Regions from separate parts of the Propionibacterium sp. genome, predicted to be linked through region 1. Evidence: riboswitches for the same ligand, from Rfam matches in the RefSeq annotation. Region 1 holds a riboswitch; the other holds the start of a gene.
The links. A riboswitch is a leader RNA that binds a small molecule or an ion and turns the genes downstream of it on or off. The one in region 1 is predicted to bind fluoride.
Positions count from the first base shown of each region.

Region 2: it holds a riboswitch for fluoride, as region 1 does, so the genes downstream of both, eno (phosphopyruvate hydratase) here and ABF648_RS03370 (universal stress protein) in region 1, are expected to answer to the same signal.

Region 1 is NZ_JBDNTB010000012.1:4,668-13,397, reverse strand. It holds gene ABF648_RS03405 (NAD(P)-dependent oxidoreductase) at 55-918, shown strand; gene ABF648_RS03400 (cation diffusion facilitator family transporter) at 1,142-1,816, opposite strand; partial or broken gene cmtR (Cd(II)/Pb(II)-sensing metalloregulatory transcriptional regulator CmtR) at 2,052-2,363, opposite strand; gene ABF648_RS03390 (hypothetical protein) at 2,616-3,053, shown strand; gene ABF648_RS03385 (uroporphyrinogen-III synthase) at 3,123-4,076, opposite strand; gene ABF648_RS03380 (fluoride efflux transporter FluC) at 4,116-4,487, opposite strand; gene ABF648_RS03375 (fluoride efflux transporter FluC) at 4,484-4,891, opposite strand; gene ABF648_RS03370 (universal stress protein) at 4,888-5,415, opposite strand; fluoride riboswitch at 5,452-5,522, opposite strand; gene ABF648_RS03365 (Rossmann-like domain-containing protein) at 5,727-6,533, shown strand; gene ABF648_RS03360 (NAD(+) synthase) at 6,823-8,730, shown strand, end outside.
Region 2 is NZ_JBDNTB010000016.1:14,717-23,446, reverse strand. It holds gene ABF648_RS04380 (MFS transporter) at 1-744, shown strand, start outside; gene ABF648_RS04375 (hypothetical protein) at 1,166-1,321, opposite strand; gene eno (phosphopyruvate hydratase) at 1,770-3,041, opposite strand; fluoride riboswitch at 3,099-3,172, opposite strand; gene ABF648_RS04365 (fumarylacetoacetate hydrolase family protein) at 3,269-4,033, opposite strand; gene ABF648_RS04360 (MFS transporter) at 4,112-5,605, opposite strand; gene ABF648_RS04355 (IclR family transcriptional regulator) at 5,906-6,727, opposite strand; gene ABF648_RS04350 (D-2-hydroxyacid dehydrogenase) at 6,765-7,823, opposite strand; gene ABF648_RS04345 (NAD(P)-dependent oxidoreductase) at 8,013-8,730, shown strand, end outside.

The DNA.
Region 1 (8,730 bases):
CCTCGCCTAGAGTGGAGAAAAATAGCGAAATACCTCGTGAAAGAAGATTCAACGATGGCACAGGATGTCCGAAGCGTTGCAGTTCTTGGTCTCGGCGCCATGGGTTCCGGCATGGCACACCGCATCCTCGATGCGGGCCTGAAGCTGACCGTGTGGAACAGGTCCCCGCAGAAGACCGAGCCGTTCCAGGACACCGCTGCCACCATCGCCCCCACCCCCGAAAGCGCGGTCAAAGATGCCGATGCCGTCATCACGATGCTCTTCGACGGGAATGTGGTGCGCGAGGTGATGACCCGGGCGCTGCCAGCCATGACCGAGAGAGCCATCTGGATGCAGTCCGCCACAGTCGGTATCCAGTCCACCAAGGAGCTGGCAGCGATGGCAGACCAGGCTGGCGTGCGCTATGTGGATTCGCCCGTGCTGGGCACAAAGCAGCCGGCGGCCACCGGGAATCTGATTCCCCTGCTCGCCGGGCCCGACGATGCCGTGTCCGAGTTGGCTCCACTGCTGGCTGCCCTTTCGAAGCGCCAGGTGCGGGTGGGCGATGCCGCACCGGCAGGGTCGTCATTGAAACTGGCCGTGAACGCCTGGATCGCCACCATCACTGCCGGAATTGCGCAGTCGCTGACCATTGCCGACCGGCTCGGCGTCGACCCCTCACTGGTCCTTGCAGCGATTGACGGCACCCAGACCAACTCCCCCTACGCCCAGCTCAAGGGCAGGGAGATTCTGGACGACAACTTCGACCCGCAGTTCGAGGTGCTCGGCATTCTCAAGGACGTCCGCCTCGCCCGGGCCGAAACGCCGGAGATGGTTGACAGCCTGCTCGCCGTGCTTGAGAGCCTGTATGCGGCTGCCAGCGGTGCCGGTCACGGCAAGGAGGACATCGCGGCGGTGTGGAAGACCTTCCAGCACTGAGGCGAGCCCCCGGGGCTGAGTTCGCCGCCCAGCGCAGAAACTCATCAGGCCCAGCCGCTGCCCGCACCTGAATTGGCTGGGCGCAGGGCTTGGCTCTGATGGACTGCGAAGTTGTGCCGTTTACGTGCACAACGATCGCAGTCCAGCGTGTGGCGGACCTGCTCAGGCAGCGGCCTGAAGACGGGCGGGTGCGCAGCTGATGATCCGCAGCGGCACCGGGCGCTCAGCAACAACCTGGCCCGCAACCCTCCTGCTCACCGGTGAGCACCGACGTGGGAGTCGTGCAGGTCTCCCCGCCCCACGCCTCACGGCCCTCACGCACCGCGAAGTAGACGATGACAAGGCCCGCAACAGGATCGGCCCAGGCCCAGCCGAGGGTGGCATTGAGTACCAGACCGATGAGCACCGCCACCGACAGCGCCGCGCACACCAGGGTCTGCTTCGAGTCCGCCACCGCGGACGCCGAACCCAACTCCTGCCCGGTGCGCCGTTCCAGCAGGCTCAAGCCGGGCATGATCAGCATGGAAGCGATCGCCAGGCCGATTCCGACCGGCGAGTGCTCGGGTGTCTTCAGGCCGATCAGGGTGAGCACCGCGTCGACGAGCACGAAGGCGGCAACCCCGAAGAAGGAGATCGAGATGAGCCGCAGAGCCGCCCTTTCCCGCTTCTCCGGGTCGGGGGCTGCGAACTGCCAGGCAATGGCTGCAGCTGACAGAATTTCAACCACCGAATCGAGACCGAAGCCGATCAGGGCAGTTGAGTTCGCGGCGGCTCCGGACGTCAGGGCGATGATCGCCTCAAGGACGTTGTAGGCAATGGTGCCGGTAACGATCCAGCGAATGCGCCGCTGGAGGATTCGACGCCGATCGTCGGTCAGGGAAGTCGTGATCGTACTCATGCGAGGCCTCCGGTTGAGGTTGTCCGGTACTGGATGATTGCGCTAACGCCCTTGCGCATACATGTGACGCTGCGGTGGATGAATGTGGTCATGCGATTCCTGCCGAACGAGCAGCGACGCCGCCGCCATGATCTGCCTCGGTGCGCACGACGACGCCTCCACCGGTCTCGTCGCTGCTGGCCACTGGCCCTTCGGGGCAGCAGTCGTGGCATGCCTGGGTTTCGTCCTCGCAGTCATTGATGCATGCATGGCCCTCATCCACTGCCAGGAACACGTCGAGCAATGCCGACAGCGCCACACCGATGTGCGGGTCAGCGAGTTCGTAGCGCGTCGAGCGCCCTTCGGGGACGGCCACGACGATTCCGCAGCCACGCAGACAGGAGAGGTGATTTGACACATTTGACCTGGTCAGATCCAGATCGACGGCCATCTCGCCGGGGTGTCCCGGCGCATCGAGCAGCCGCAGCAGGATGCGTGCCCGGGTGGGATCGGCCATCGCATGCCCGATCCGGGCCATGACCTCAATTCGCTCAGCACTGGTCAGCATGGGCTGACCATACATCGGATGCTGACCACTGGATCGCGGTCCGTTCAGTGGTCAGACATCTGGGTCATGTGAGAGCTGCTCCCATGCAATCGCGGCGTTGGCCGGCCGTCTGCCTCCAGGACTGCTCCCCGCAGTGGATGGATCGCTCCTGGCGCATCAGGGAATGGCCCGGTGCATCGCGGCGTTCCCCCTCAGAATGATGACAATCCCTGGTCGGCAGGGGAGCCGGCCACGACCACGAGGAGAGCTGGCATGGCCGACACCAAGAGCGGATTCAGCGCCGAAGAACGCGCCGCGATGAAACAGCGCGCCGACGAGCTGCGTTCGACGAAGGGCCTCAAGGGCGCCGCGAAGCTCGCGAAGGAGTTCGAGGCGTGTGTCGAGGCGATCGAGAAATTGCAGGACGTGGATGGCGATCTCGCCCGAGTCGTGCATCGGATCGTGACCGAAGAGGCGCCCGGCCTCAATCCGAAGACCTGGTACGGGTTCCCGAGCTATGCCAAGGACGGCACTGTGATGATCTTCGTGCAGCCGTCAAGCAAGTTCGGCACCCGCTATCCGACGCTCAACTTCGCTGAGAGCGCCAACCTCGACGACGGCGAGATGTGGCCCGTGTCGTTCGCGGTGACCAGAGTGACGGGTGCCGTGGAAGACAAGATTCGCGCGCTCGTGAAGACAGCCGCGTCCTGACGGCTTCTCCATACTGCCAGGAGCGAAGCAGGGCAGATCCTCCTGAGCTGCACGCGATGCGCCGGGGCCTCAGTCGCTGAGCTGGTCCACGACGAGTCTCACCAGGGCGCCCATTCGCCCCCGGTCGGGGTAGCGCACCGGCAATCCGAGGGCGACGAGGGGTTCCGCAGTCATCGGGCCCACCGCCGACAGTACCAACGAGCCCGCGGCGATCCGGGCCCGTACCTGGGCCAGCTGATCCTCATCAAGCACCGTCAGCCAGCCACTCGCGCCAGGAGCGGAGGTGAAGGCAACGGCATTGAAACGACCACCGGCCAGCTCGGCGCATGCGCGCCCCACCGCCACTGGATCAGCGGGCGCGCCATAGCTGTAGAGCGGCAGTTCGAGCACCACCGCGCCCGCTTCACGCAGCCCACGGATCAGCGCGGGATCGCCGGTCCCGTCGAGCTGAACGGCAACTTTCAGGCCCGAAACACCCCGTGCCACCAGCACATCGCGAATCTCCAGGGAGCTCTCGGAGGGCGCCACCCAGGCAGGAGTCACCCCTACCTGCTTGAGCGCACCCGATGCCTTCGGGCCTCGGGCCAGGACCTCGGTCTTTCCGAGCATCTCCAGGAGATGGGGCACCAGCCCAGCGGGATTGAGCGTCTCCATCCACATCCGAAAACCGAAACCCGTGGTCACCACCACGATGTCGGCTCCATCAGCGATCAGCGCACGCGTCCGCTCGATGAGCGTGGCCTCGTCGGCGCGTTGCTGCACGGCCAAGGTGGGGATGACAGCCACCGATGCCCCGTGGCGCTGCAGCGCCGCCGACAGGTCCTCGGCGCGGCGTTGCGCGGTAACCCAGATTTCGGCGCCGGCCAGCTTTTGCTCCCCCAGCGCTGGACGGTCTGGAGCGCCGGATGGCTCGGCGCGACCTTCAGCTGCCACCGGGGAAGCGCCGCCCACGTGTCCGTCCGCATCACCGAGACCGGCGCCGGCGTTCGCGTCCAGATCCCCTGCTCGTGGCGATTGCTCCATACATCGAGCCTGCCACAGCCTGCCAGTCCACCAGCTACCTCAGCCGACAGCGGCACCGATCGTCCAGCCGAGCAGTGCCACCAACACAGCGATCACCATCATTCCCACCTGGAGACCCAATGCCACGCCACGGCGCCCGGACATTGCCAGCCGCACCACCTCGACATTGGCGGTGCTGAATGTCGTGAACCCGCCCATCAGACCAGTGCCGAGGACGGCCAGCACCGACGCCTCCCCGCCGTGTGTCATGGCGTGGCCGGTGAGCAGGCCGAGCAGGAAGGAGCCGATCATATTGATGGTCAGCGTGCCGATGGGCACCGAGTGCCGCCAGGATCGGCTGATGACGCCGTCGAGCCGGAAGCGACACCACGAGCCGACGCCACCTGCCACGAAAATGAGCACCCAGGTCATGCCGTCTGGCTCCCCGGGTGCATGCGGTCGGCGATCAGCGTGCCGGCCAGGCAGCACAGAAAACCGCCCGCCAGACTCGCCACCAGATAGGCCGCGGTCAGCACCAGGTGGTCACCGCGCAGCAGACCGGTGGTCTGCACCGCGAAGGTGCTGTACGTGGTGAACCCACCCATCACGCCGGTCCCCACACCGAGGCGGATCTGGCGGCGCCAGCCCTCATCGGGGCCGCTGAGCACCAGATGCCGCAGCAGCCAGCCCAGAATGAGAGCGCCGAGCAGGTTGATGGTGAGTACTGTCGCGGGGAAGTGCCCGGCGTGATCGGGCCAGATCGTTGACGCCAGTGCTCGCACCAAGCTCCCGATTCCACCCCCGACAAGCACCAGAACACTGTCAGGGAGCTTCACAGCAGGGGCTCCTTCCAGTCCACGACCGAGATGGGGACCATCAGCACCGGGCGGTGCTGGTGGTGCACGAGATGCATGCCCACCGAGGTTCGCAGCAGCTCGCGCAGGCTGGGCCCGGCGTGGCCCTTCGCGCCGACGACGATCGCCGCGGCGTCCACTGCGCGAACCAGGTGAGTGAGTGCCCGATCCGGGCGGCCGGCCAGATAGCGGAACTGCCAGTCCACACCGCTGCCGGCCAGCAGTGTTTCCAGAACGCTCCGCAGCTGGCTGTCGCGCTCCTGCCAGCTGTCGTCAGGCACATCGGGATCGATCTCAGTGTGGGTGACGGTGCCGTCCGGGTGCTCCTCGACGGTGACGCGCGAGGGGTCGGCGTACCCGATGTACAGCGCACTGCCGAGGGTCTTCGCCCATGCCAGAGCCGTGAGCACGACCAGCTCGCTGGTGCCGGGCTCGGTGCCCACGACCAGGGGATGCCCGGCAAGGGGGACCATCCGGTCCACACTGGGTTGCGGTGTCGGTGTCATGCGGTTCACCCATCCGGGGCAGAATCCGCCCCATGTGAAGGAGCAGGAATCATCAGCCGGGAGGCGGTTCGGGCGAAGCCCAGGCGGAATCCATCGCCGACTTCAGGCTAGCCCAACGGGGAACAGCGCGAGGAGGCGTCCACCCAGGTCAGGAGACACGAAGCGCTCATGGGTGGGATGGGTCCGAGTTCACACTGGCGACCACCGCAGGCTCCGAACGGCCGGCGGCGTTACGATGCGGAGGGAATTCAACGCTGGCGCGTCACCACCGGATGCCCAGACGCCGCCCGTCTCGACCACAAGGACCCCTCATGAGTTGGTCTCTCTACCAGGAACTGCTCTCCCAGATTGACGACTGGAAGGTCACCGAGGGTGCGGTGTTCCCGGTGTGGTCCTACATCAAGACCGAGGACAATGCCGGGCTGGCGATGACCCCACCCGAGATCCCCCACCAGACCTGCTTGGCCGGGAAGCTCGTCGGGATGCCGCTCAGTGAACTGGCTTGTCACGTCATGTCCTGGGATACTCAGGAGGCGACCATCGCGACGGCCGGAGTGAACGCCTTCTACAACAATTCCGAGCGGCTCCCCTCCTTCGGCGACTGCTGGGTGAACACCCCCGACGCCCCGGACACCATCGAATGGATCGAACGGATGGGTTTCGAGAAGGTGGCCTTCATCGGGCACTATCCCGTCCTTGACAACTACCAGGGAAGTTGCAAGTTCACCATCCTGGAGAAACAGCCGCAGCCGGGCGACCTGCCGGACATGGCATGCGACTTCGTGCTGCCCGATCAAGACGCTGTGTTCATCACCGGTGCGACCTTCCCGAACAAGACGATCGTGCACCTGCTCGACATCTGCCGGTCGGCCAATGTGTTCACCGCGCTGTGGGGCCCGACGGTGCCGTTGTCGCCGGTGCTGTTCGACTACGGGGTTCAGGCGGTGTTCGGAACGGTGGTGCGTGAACCCGCCGCGGCCAGGGCGATCCTCGAGCAGGGTTCCTGCATCATGAAGGCCAGCGACCACCTGCAGCGGGTGCTGCTCAGCAACGACCCCTACGCACGCGCCGCGATGGTCAAGCCCCGAGCCGAAGGCGTGACCGGGCACCTCTTCTGACCCGGGCCCTTGGGATGGACGTCGATGGTGCGCTGTCCAGCGCGCGATGCCCGAAATGGCGCAGATCTCGGCGCTCAGGAAATCGAGTGATAGATTCCGCACGAATTCCATCACCGGCCACCCTCCGGCAACCAGCATCGTCACGTCGTACGCTCGGATCGCGAGTTGGGGCCGAGGTTGGGTCCACCCGGCGTTTCACGGCATCAGGGATCTCGGGGCGCGCCACCGGACACTCCCCGGAGGCCAGCAGACTCGCGCTGATGCAGCACGCGATCCGACCAGGAGATCCATGAACTTCTCGTCCCTCTACGACCAGGGCTTTGCGCGCATCGCGGCGTGCACCTCCGCCACTGCGGTCGCTGACCCAGCCACCAATGTGGCGCGCATCATCGAGCACACCACCGAGCTCAGCGCCCAGGGCGTCGCGGTGGCAGCTTTCCCGGAGCTGGGCCTCACCGGCTACGCGATCGACGACCTGCTGCTGCAAGATCCGGTTCTGGACGCCACATGCGAGGCCATCGAGATGCTTCGAGAGGCCTCGGCAGACCTGCTTCCGATGATCGTGGTGGGTGCGCCGTTGCGCAACGGAAATCGGCTGTACAACTGCGCCGTGGTGATGCACCGTGGTCATGTGCTGGGCGTGGTGCCCAAGAGCTACCTGCCCACCTATCGCGAGTTCTACGAGCGCCGCCACTTCGCCAGCGGAGTCGGCATCGGCGGTACCGTCGAGATCAACGGGGAACAGATCCCCTTCGGCGCGGGGCTGCTGTTCCGGGCGTCAGACATTGCGGGCATGGTCATCCATGTCGAGGTCTGCGAGGACATGTGGGTGCCGATCCCGCCCAGCGCCACTGCGGCGCTGGCAGGTGCAACGGTCCTGGTCAATATCTCGGGCTCCCCCATCACGATCGGGCGCGCCGAGGACCGCCATCTGCTGTGCCGCAGTTCCAGCGCCCGCGATCTCGCCGCTTATGTGTACTGCGCAGCCGGGATCGGGGAGTCCTCCACCGACCTGTCCTGGGACGGCCAGACGATGATCTACGAGCGGGGCCACCTGCTTGCCCAAACCGAGCGTTTTCCCTTGTCACCTGGCCACAGCCTGGCCGATGTCGATCTCGACGTACTGCGTCAGGACCGGATGCGCCAGGGCACCTTCGAGGACAATGCGCTTGCCCAGGGCATCGGCGCCCAGCAGGCAGGCAGCGAGCACGAGGCCTTTCGCGTCATCGATTTCACTCTCGATCCGCCGCGCACCGATCTCGGCCTGGCTCGCGAGGTGGAACGCTTTCCCTTCGTCCCGGCAGACGAGGCGCGGCTGAACCAGGACTGCTACGAGGGCTACAACATCCAGGTGTACAGCCTCAGCAAACGCCTTGGGGCGATCGGCGGGGCGAAGATCGTCATCGGCATCTCGGGCGGGCTGGATTCCACGCATGCCCTGCTGGTGGCGGCGAAGGCGATGGATCTGGCCGGGCGCCCGCGCTCGGACATCCTCACCTTCACGATGCCCGGCTTCGCCACCAGCGCGCACACCAGGAACAATGCGACAGCCCTGTCGCTGGCACTGGGCACCACCTTCGAGACCCTCGACATCCGCCCGGCCGCCGAGCAGATGCTCAAAGACCTCGGTCATGCCCCCGATGTCTACGACGTCACCTACGAAAACGTGCAGGCCGGGCTGCGAACCGACTACCTGTTCCGCATCGCCAACCAGCGCGGCGGCATCGTGCTGGGCACCGGCGACCTGTCCGAGCTGGCGCTGGGCTGGTGCACCTACGGCGTGGGCGACCAGATGAGCCACTACGCCGTGAACTGCGGTGTGCCCAAGACGCTGATGCAACACCTGATCCGCTGGGTCATCGCGAGCGGACAGTTCTCGGACGAGGTGGGCGGCATCCTCCAGTCGATCCTCGATACTGAGATCACCCCTGAACTCGTGCCGGTGGCCGAGGGCGAGAAACCGCAGAGCACCCAGGACACCATCGGTCCCTATGCATTGCACGACTTCACGCTGTACTACTGGCTGCGCTTCGGGCTGCGCCCATCCAAGATCGCCTTCCTCGCCCAGCACGCCTGGTCCGAAGTGGACGCCGGTGCATGGCCGGTGAACTTTCCGGAAGCCGAGCGGATGTCCTATTCGCTGGCAGAGATCAAGTCGTGGCTGAAGGTTTTCTGCCGGCGCTTCATGAACAACCAG
Region 2 (8,730 bases), on a different contig from region 1:
ATCTGGTTGCACGTACCATTGCTCGCGCACATCGCCGGGATGGTCGTGGTCGTCGGCATCGCCGCATGGTGGGGCAGTGGGCGATACCTGCCCGATGGCATGGTGACGCGCGCCGAAACCACGGCTGGAGACCAGGTTGCCGTCGTGGCGCCGGCGGCGCGATCGGCCTGGACCGAGCCGAGGACCCTGCTCATCGGCGTCATGGTACTCGCGGCTGCGTTCACCGAGGGCGCAGCCAATGACTGGATGGCAGTGGCCTTCGTGGAGGGTCATCACCTGCCCACCGCTCTCGGCGTGGTGGCGCTGTCGGTCTTCCTGGTGTTCATGACCTGTGGTCGCATTCTCGGTACCGCCATGCTCGATCGCTATGGTCGGGTGGCGGTGCTGCGGGTGCTCTTCAGTGCTGCGGTGGTGGGCTGCCTGCTGGTGGTCCTCGGCCCGCCCTGGCTGGCCTTCGTCGGCGCCGCCATCTGGGGTGTCGGCGCGAGCCTTGGATTCCCGGTCGGCATGTCGGCTGCTGGGGATGATCCGTTGCGGACGTCCTACCGGATCTCGGTGGTGTCCACCATCGGCTACGGCGCCTTTCTGGGTGGCCCGTCGCTGCTGGGCTTCCTGGGTGACCACTTCGGAGTGCTGCACGCGCTGCTGGCTGTCGGCATCATGGCGATATTCGCGCTGATCGTGGTGCCAGCCGCAAGGCCGTTGACGACCGCGTCGGGGGAGTCGGCTGTCTCGTCGGGGTGATGTTCGGGACTCACCCGCAGTGCGTGCAGGGCCGGGCAACGTTCTCCGGGATGGCGTGACTCCGTGCAGGTCGACGGAGACGGATTCGCCGGGAGTATCGGCAGAGTGACGTCGATCCACCACTCGTTGCCTGCCGCTGCTCCCAGCAGCGGGGTCTCTGCTCCAGCAGAGCCTTCTTTCCCGAAGCCCTGGAGATCACTGCAGAAATCAAGTACCAGAAAATCGGTGTTGTCCTGGCCCGATCCACAGAGATCGAGGCACAGTCGGGTGTCGCGTCCGATCATTTGCCAGAACTTGGTCCTTGGGTGCACTTTCTTGAGGAACACCAGGTTGACTACCTCGTGCACATCAATTCCAGTGTCGGGCATGTCGACGGAAATTGCGCCATGCGGAGCCTTCTCCTCGACCGAGAAGTCGTCGATCAGCGACTGGCGTAGTCAGTGGCATGGGTGACCACCTGGGCGAATTTCCCGGCGTATTCGGGATGGGCAATGCCGAAACGCTGCCGGATGAATTCAGGGTGACGCTGGTTCTTGACGAAGATGATCGTCGTGCCAGGCCGGTCCGCGCCCGCCACTTTGCGGCCTCGGACATCAGCGTCGCCGGTCTGTACGGGCTCCTCGCGCCCGAGGCGCCGTGTGGCTTGACGCTTCGCTGGCGCAGCTGTCAGACATCCTCGTCGAACGAGGAACCGGCGAGGGTGCAAACGAACGCCGCGCCACCGCACTCGGCATCCCGGCCACCCGAGCCAGGGCGCTCGCACCCATCCAGGAACACGTGGTGATGAGCACTCCGCCATCTGCTTTGCCGCTGAGTGTCCCGACGAGGCTGCTCAGCCGACTTTGCCGAGGTCCTTGCTCGAGCCGATGGCCGGTGCGGCAGGCAGTTGCCATTGGCAGATGCGGTGAGCGCATTGAGAGCTGATCGTGCTCGTCATTGACGTCTGAAGTTTGTCGAGCGCAGCTGTGCCTGGCCCCGGCGAACAGCCGGAACCGGGCACAGTGGTCAGAACCTGGTCCAGCTCGTCAGGCGAGACCGTAGTCGAGATCGGGGTGCTCGGCCTCGATCTCCATGAGCCGGTTGTATTTGGCGACGCGCTCGCCGCGGGCAGGCGCCCCGGTCTTGATGTGGCCGCAGCCGGTGGCCACGGCGAGATCCGCGATGAATGTATCGGGGGTCTCGCCCGAGCGGTGGGACATGAACTGGCGATATCCGGCCTTCGCGCACACGTTCATGGCCTCCAGAGTCTCACTCACCGTGCCAATCTGGTTCAGCTTGATCAGCGAGGCGTTCGCGACGTGCTGCTCGATGCCCTTCTTGATGATGGCCGGATTTGTGCAGAAGATGTCATCGCCGACCAGCTCAAGTCTGTCACCGAGGGTGGCCGTGAGCTTTTCCCAACCGGCCCAGTCATTCTCCGCCAGGCCGTCCTCGAGCAACCAAACCGGGAAGTTTGCCGTGATGTCTGCATAGCGCTTGATCATGTCGTCGCTACTGATGTGCTTCCCGTTGACAAGATAGCCACCGTCAGTTTGGTGGAATTCCGAGGAGGCCGGATCCATCGCGATCGCCACGCCCCCGGGCCCCAGCACATGGCCTGCCCCGTCGATTGCCCGGACCAGGGCCTCCAGCGCCTGCTCTGGTTCGCTGAAGTCAGGCGCGAAACCTCCCTCGTCGCCCAGGCCCACAGGGTGTCCCGCGGCCTTCAGCTGGTCGCGCAAGGTGGCATAGATTTCGGCACCCGCCCGCACCGCCTCGCGCATCGAAGTGGCTCCGATTGGGCTGATCATGAACTCCTGGAAGTCCAGCGGGTTCGCCGCATGGACACCGCCATTCAGCACATTGAAACAGGGCACTGGCAGGCGCGGGGGCTGGCTGGCGATCCCCGGCAGGAACTGGAAGAGTTCCTTCCCCTCCACGGCGGCGAGCGCGCGGGTGTAGGCCATCGAGACGCCCAGAATGGCATTGGCCCCGAGGCGGGACTTGTTCGGCGTGCCGTCGAGGGCGATGAGTTCTTTGTCCAGCTCCTGGAAAGAGTCGAAAGAACGCCCGCAGAGGGTTCTGGCGATCTCACCGGTGACATTGTGCACGGCCTTCAGGACGCCGAGTCCGTGAAAACGTGCACCCTCGTGGTCACGCAGCTCAACGGCCTCACGGCTGCCCGTGGAAGCTCCGGACGGCACCATTGCCTCCGCATGGGTGCCCCCAGACAGCGACAGCCCAACCTTGATGGTCGGGCGTCCTCGGGAATCGAGGATCTCCAGGGCAGTGACTGATGAAATAGCGGGCACAGACATAACGCACTCCTCATGTTCAGCACACGGGGGAGGGCACCACAGCCTCTGCCCGTGCATTCACGGGTAGGGACTGTCAGCCAAAACGGCGGTTTGGGCTTTGAGCCCGGGCGGGTTCCATCGCCGATGTCATTCTATGCCGCTCTTCGGCGCGGATCGGCCGAAAAATGTGCCCGGCTCCGGCGAACAGCCGGAACCGGGCACAGATCACGCAACTGAAGTTGTGCAGCTCACACAGACGCAGAGGCCAGTGCAGACACCTGGACCGACGGATTCGACAGGGTGCCGATACCCTCGATCGTGATGTCGGTGCGCTGACCAGGGCTGATGGTCGCCCAGGTGGACGGCGACCCGGTGAGCAGGGCATCGCCCGGCCCCAGCGTGAGATAGCGCGTCAGGCAGACCAGCTGCTCGGTGATGTTCCAGGCCAGTCCATCTGTGTTGGCCGAGGCGACGGATTGGCCGTCCAGGCTGACGTCGATGCGCAGATGATCGGGGTCGAGATCGGTCTCGATCCACGGGCCGAGTGGGGTGTATCCGTCGCCGTTCTTCACCTGCGTCATCTTCTCGTCCAGATCAGCCTGGGTGACATTGGTGACATCATTGCCGATGCAGTAGCCCAGGATCGACTCCGGCACCTCTTCGGGAGTGAGACGGCGGCTGGTCTTGCGCATGATCACCACGAGCTCGCCCTCGATGTTGATCTGGCCCAGCGTGGGGTCCAGTTCCACCGGAGCGCCCGGCCCCACAACGCTGCGGGCCGATTTGCTGAACGCCTGCGGCGGGAGCTTACGATCCTCGGGCCCGGAATTGTGCGCCATGCCGAGCACCACGAGCGGCTGTGTGGGTGCCAGCAGCGTGGCGCCCTGCACAGGGAAGACCTCCCCGGTGCGCTCCAGCTCGAGCGCGAAGAGATCCTTCACGACCGCCCAGTTCTCACCGTCCTGAACCACCTGGCGAGGCCCTTGGGGGGTCTGGATTCGTGCCAATCTCATGCTTGCTCCTTGTTCAACAGTTGACTTCCCCGGGAGGTGCGGAGCATCAGCGACGATGCCCCGCACATCACACAGGACTCAGGAAATGATCCTTTTGGATGCTTTGATCTCGGTAGTTCCGAGGACGTCCGTGGTGACGTCGATCGGAGTGGTGTCGAGGGTCAGGCGGCTGGAGTCGTCCTCGGACAGGGGTGCCAGCTGTTCTGCTTCCTGGGCGGGCTCCTTCTCACCGGCATCGGTCAGCAGGGTGAGGTCGCGGCCCTTGGTCTCTGGAACCAGGAAGGTAGTCACAAAGGTGATGCCGCCGAGCACGAAAGCGTAGATCGCCAGCGGCCACCACGCCTTGTGCGTGATGTTGAGCAGCCAGGCGCCGAGGATCGGGGCAAGACCACCGGCCAGCACTGCGGAGATCTCACGGGCAGACGCGACACCGATGTAGCGACGCCGGTTGCCGAACAGCTCGGGCATCATCGCGCACTGCGCACCCAGCATGATGCAGACGCCGAAGCTGATGGCCACGGTGATGACCATGATGGCCAGAGCGACATTGCCCTTCGACAGCAGGTACCAGCCCGGGAAGGCGACCACCATGATGACCGCGGCGCCTGTGCGATAGACGGGCTTGCGGCCGACCCGGTCGGAGATCTTGCCAGCCAGCGGAACGGTGAAAATGCCGATGACGGAACTGATGGCGACCGCGAGCGAACCCCACGACTTGGTGACGCCCCACATGACAGCGAAGGAGACGGCCAGGGTCTGGAAGAGGTATGAACCGCCGTTCTCAGCCATCCGCAGGCCGATGCCGCGAAGCACATTGCCGCGGGAGTGCTGCATGAGGTCCTTCAGCGGGTGATCCACAACCTCGTCCTGGGCCTCCAGTGTGATGAAGGTGGGGCTCTCGCGAAGGTGGGACCTGATCCACACCGCCACGGCGATCAGAGCCACGGAGAGCAGGAAGGGCACGCGCCACACCCACGAGAAGAGCAGGTGATCGGGAACCATGGTGACAAGGGCGAACACACCGGACGCCAGCAGCGTGCCGAGGTAGATGCCGATGAAGGGAAGTGCGGCGAAGAAGCCGCGTCGTTCTGGCGGTGCATACTCGGCCATCAGCGTGGTGGAGCCGGCCTGCTCGGCGCCGGCGCCGAAGCCCTGGCACAGCCGCAGGAAGATCAACAGCACCGGAGCCCACATGCCGATCTGCTCACCTGTGGGCAGCACGCCGACGAGGGTGCTGGCGCCGCCCATCAGGGCGATGGTGATCAGCAGCACGGTCTTGCGTCCGAGCCGGTCGCCCATTGCGCCGAAGAAGAAGCCGCCGATCGGCCGGGCCAGGAACCCGACTCCGAAGGTGGCCAGGGACGCTATCAGTGCTGTTCCCTCGCCCAGGGCGGGAAAGAACAGCTTGCCGAAGATCAGCGCTGAGGCCAAGCCGTACAGCGCGAAATCGTAATATTCCAACGCGCTCCCCACCGAGCTGGCGAGGGTTGCCCGTTGCAAATTCTCGGCGTACTCGGGGTCGTCATGGCCTCGAGATGTCTCCGCCACCTCATGCGCGAAATGTGCATTCATCACTGCTCCCTTGCAGAACACGAATGAGCTCCAGCGAGTACCGGTGCCCAATGATTGCCGCTTCAATGCGGTTGTTTCGCTTCGCTGCGTTGCACCCCAGCATATCCAGCATTCTGAACGGTGTCCATAGTAATGAACGAATTGGGATGATCAATTGGAAATCTGCCGGGCCTTGCGGGGGTGTCCGGCGAGTGCACGTGCACACCGGCAGTGACAGCCGGGCGAACCCGTAGGGCGATGCCTGAGCCGTGACTGCCGTGTCTGTGGGTGGATTCCCGAGAGTGATCTGCCGGATCTGGCTCAGGGAGCCATCAGCGCATCGCGCGACATCGGATTGGTCAGCTGGCGCACAGCCTCGCGCAGCGCCTCTGCCACCCGCATCATGCGCTCCTCGGGCACCTGGAAGTCATCTGTGGAGCCGATGAAGGACACCCCGATGGCCAGGGCATTCTCACCCGGATGGCGGGCGGGCACCGGCATTGCGATTCCGTTCACGTTGGGGAAGGTTTCAGAGCGGTCCAACGAGTATCCGCGCTCCCGGGAAGCCTCGAGTTTCGCCTGGAGCTCCTCGAACGTCTTCGTCGAATGAGACGTGTAGCTGGGGAAGTCGCCGACAGCCGCATAACGTGCTTCCACATCATGGGGGTCCAGCGCCATCAGAAGGGCATTGCCCACGGCAGTGATGGAGGCGGGGAAGCGGTCACCGACACCTGCCGACAGCCTCAGCGGCGCGGCTCCTTCGTGACGCGCGAGATAGACCACGTCGGTTCCGTCGAGCACTGCCAGGTGTACCAGTTCCTCCCGCAGTGCTGGCGAGGACGAGCAGGCGCGGTAGAACTCCCGCACCTGGTCGAATCCGGTCAGATAGGCGCCACCCAGCTCCACATTGCGTCGCCCGAGCACATATCCGTATTCCCTTTTGGAAATCAGCTGGGCCTGTTCGAGCACCACGCAGATATTGAAGGCCGACGACTTGGGTGCACCGATCGCCCTGGCCAGATCGGCCAGCGAGAGCTCTGTGCCCCGCCCCTCGGCCAGGGTGGACAGGATCATCACCGCGCGGCTGACGGCAGGAGCTGGACTGGAGGTACCCGTCTGCGCTGACGGATCGGTGACAGTCATGGTGTCTTCCCTTTGTTGGGCCCCCGTGGGGTGGGGGTCAGTAGAACTCGACGGTGTTCACGACATTGCGCAGCGGCTTGCCGTCCAGGAAGCGCGTTGCGTTGTCGGCGAACAACTCTGCGATGAGCCGTTCTTCCTTGGGGCTGTTCGCCGCGGTGTGCGGGCTGACGACCACATTGGGCAGAGTCCACAGCGGGCTGTTCTGGGGCAGCGGTTCGGTGGCGAAGACGTCGAGCACAGCCTGCCCGATGCGGCCGTCCTTCAGGGCCTCGACCAGCGCGGTTTCGTCGATGACGGTGCCGCGTCCGACCGAGGTGATGGTGGCGCCGGGTTTCACGGCCGCCAGTACTTCCGCACTGACAAGGTTCTTCGTGGCATCGGTGCCGGGCAGGGTGTTGACGATGGCATCGACGCGTCCCACCACTGAGACCAGCTCGGCGGGGGAGACGATCTCGTCCACATTGGGCAGTTGCAGGTCGGTGTGCCGGCTGGTGCCGATCACCCTGGCGCCGAGGGCATGGAGTTTGGCGGCCACTTCGCGGCCGATGTGGCCCAGGCCGAGCACGAGCACCGTGCTCTCGTCCATCTCGCGCATCTCCCACCTGCCGGTCCACAGCTTGTCGCGCTGCTGAGCCTGAAGGCGGGCCAAATCCTTGAACCCGGCCAGGATGCCGAAGATGGCGAATTCTGCCAGCGGGCCGGCATGCGGGCCGGAGCCCGTGGTGAACACGACCCGGTCGAGTTCCTCGCGGGTCAGGTGTGCACCCTTGACCTGGCCGCCGCCGCCAGCCGCGGGCAGCTGGACCCAGCGCAGCTTGGGATTGTCCCGCACTGCGCGGGTGATGCCACCAGAAGCAGCATCGGGCTTGCCGAAGAGTACGTCCGCCGAGTCGAGCAGGGCCCGCAGCTCGACGTCTTGGGCTTCGGTGCGGTGAAATGCCGGGTCACCGGAAAAATCGGCTGCCCAGCGCATCGGTGCGATCAGCGAATCGTCCTTCACCACTTCGACACGGGGTTCGCGCTCCTCGATGAGCGCAACGGAGTCGTCGTGGAGGGGTGCGGCCACAGCGATTCGAAGCTTCTTGTCTTCACTCATGCATCATCACAACCTCGGGATGGGTGTCCTCGATCGACACCGGCACAGATGACTATACCGGTGTTCATTGAGGTGAATGCCGTTCTCCTGGCTGAATTATGCGGATAGTCTTGGTTCATGCCTGGTCACAGCGGACCGGAAATCGCATCCCGTGCCGCTGTCCGGGACACACACCCAACAGTCTCATCCGTGGCGACGACGCCAGCAGAAGAAGAGAGCACCATGCCAGCAGATATCAACGTGTTGTCAGAACCCCAGACGTCAACGGAGACGGTGGGCATCATCGGTCTCGGCTCCATGGGCGGGCCGATGTCGCAGCATCTGTGCAGTGCGCTGCCCGGCGGGGTGCACGTCACCGCACGTCATGCCATGGATGTCGCGCGGAAGGTGGGTGCCGCGGGCGTGTGGCACGATTCCGCCGAAGACCTTGCCAGGGCATGCTCGGTGGTCATCCTCATGGTGCCCGACATGCCCGATGTGCGCGAGGTGCTTTTCAAGGACGACGGTCTTGTCGCCGGCTTCAACGGGGCTGCCCGCGAGGCCCTCGTAGTGGTCTCCTCAACTGTGGACCCACAAGGCGTGATCGCCCTCGGCGAGGAGTTGCGGGACGCCACGCAGGGCCGCGTGCACCTGGTGGATGCCCCGGTCTCCGGTGGCGAGGAGGGCGCCAAGGAGGCGACGTTGGCAATCATGGTCGGCGGTTCGGACGAGGATGTGAGCCGAGTGATGCCGATCCTGAATTCGCTCGGCAATCCTGTGCACCTGGGGCCGCTCGGTTGCGGTGAGACTGCCAAGGCCTGCAACCAGCTGATCGTCGCCGCCACCGTGAGCGCACTGGGCGAGGCGTCGCTGCTGGCGGAGCGCAGCGGCATGGACGTGGCGGCCATGTTCACCCTGCTGCAGGGTG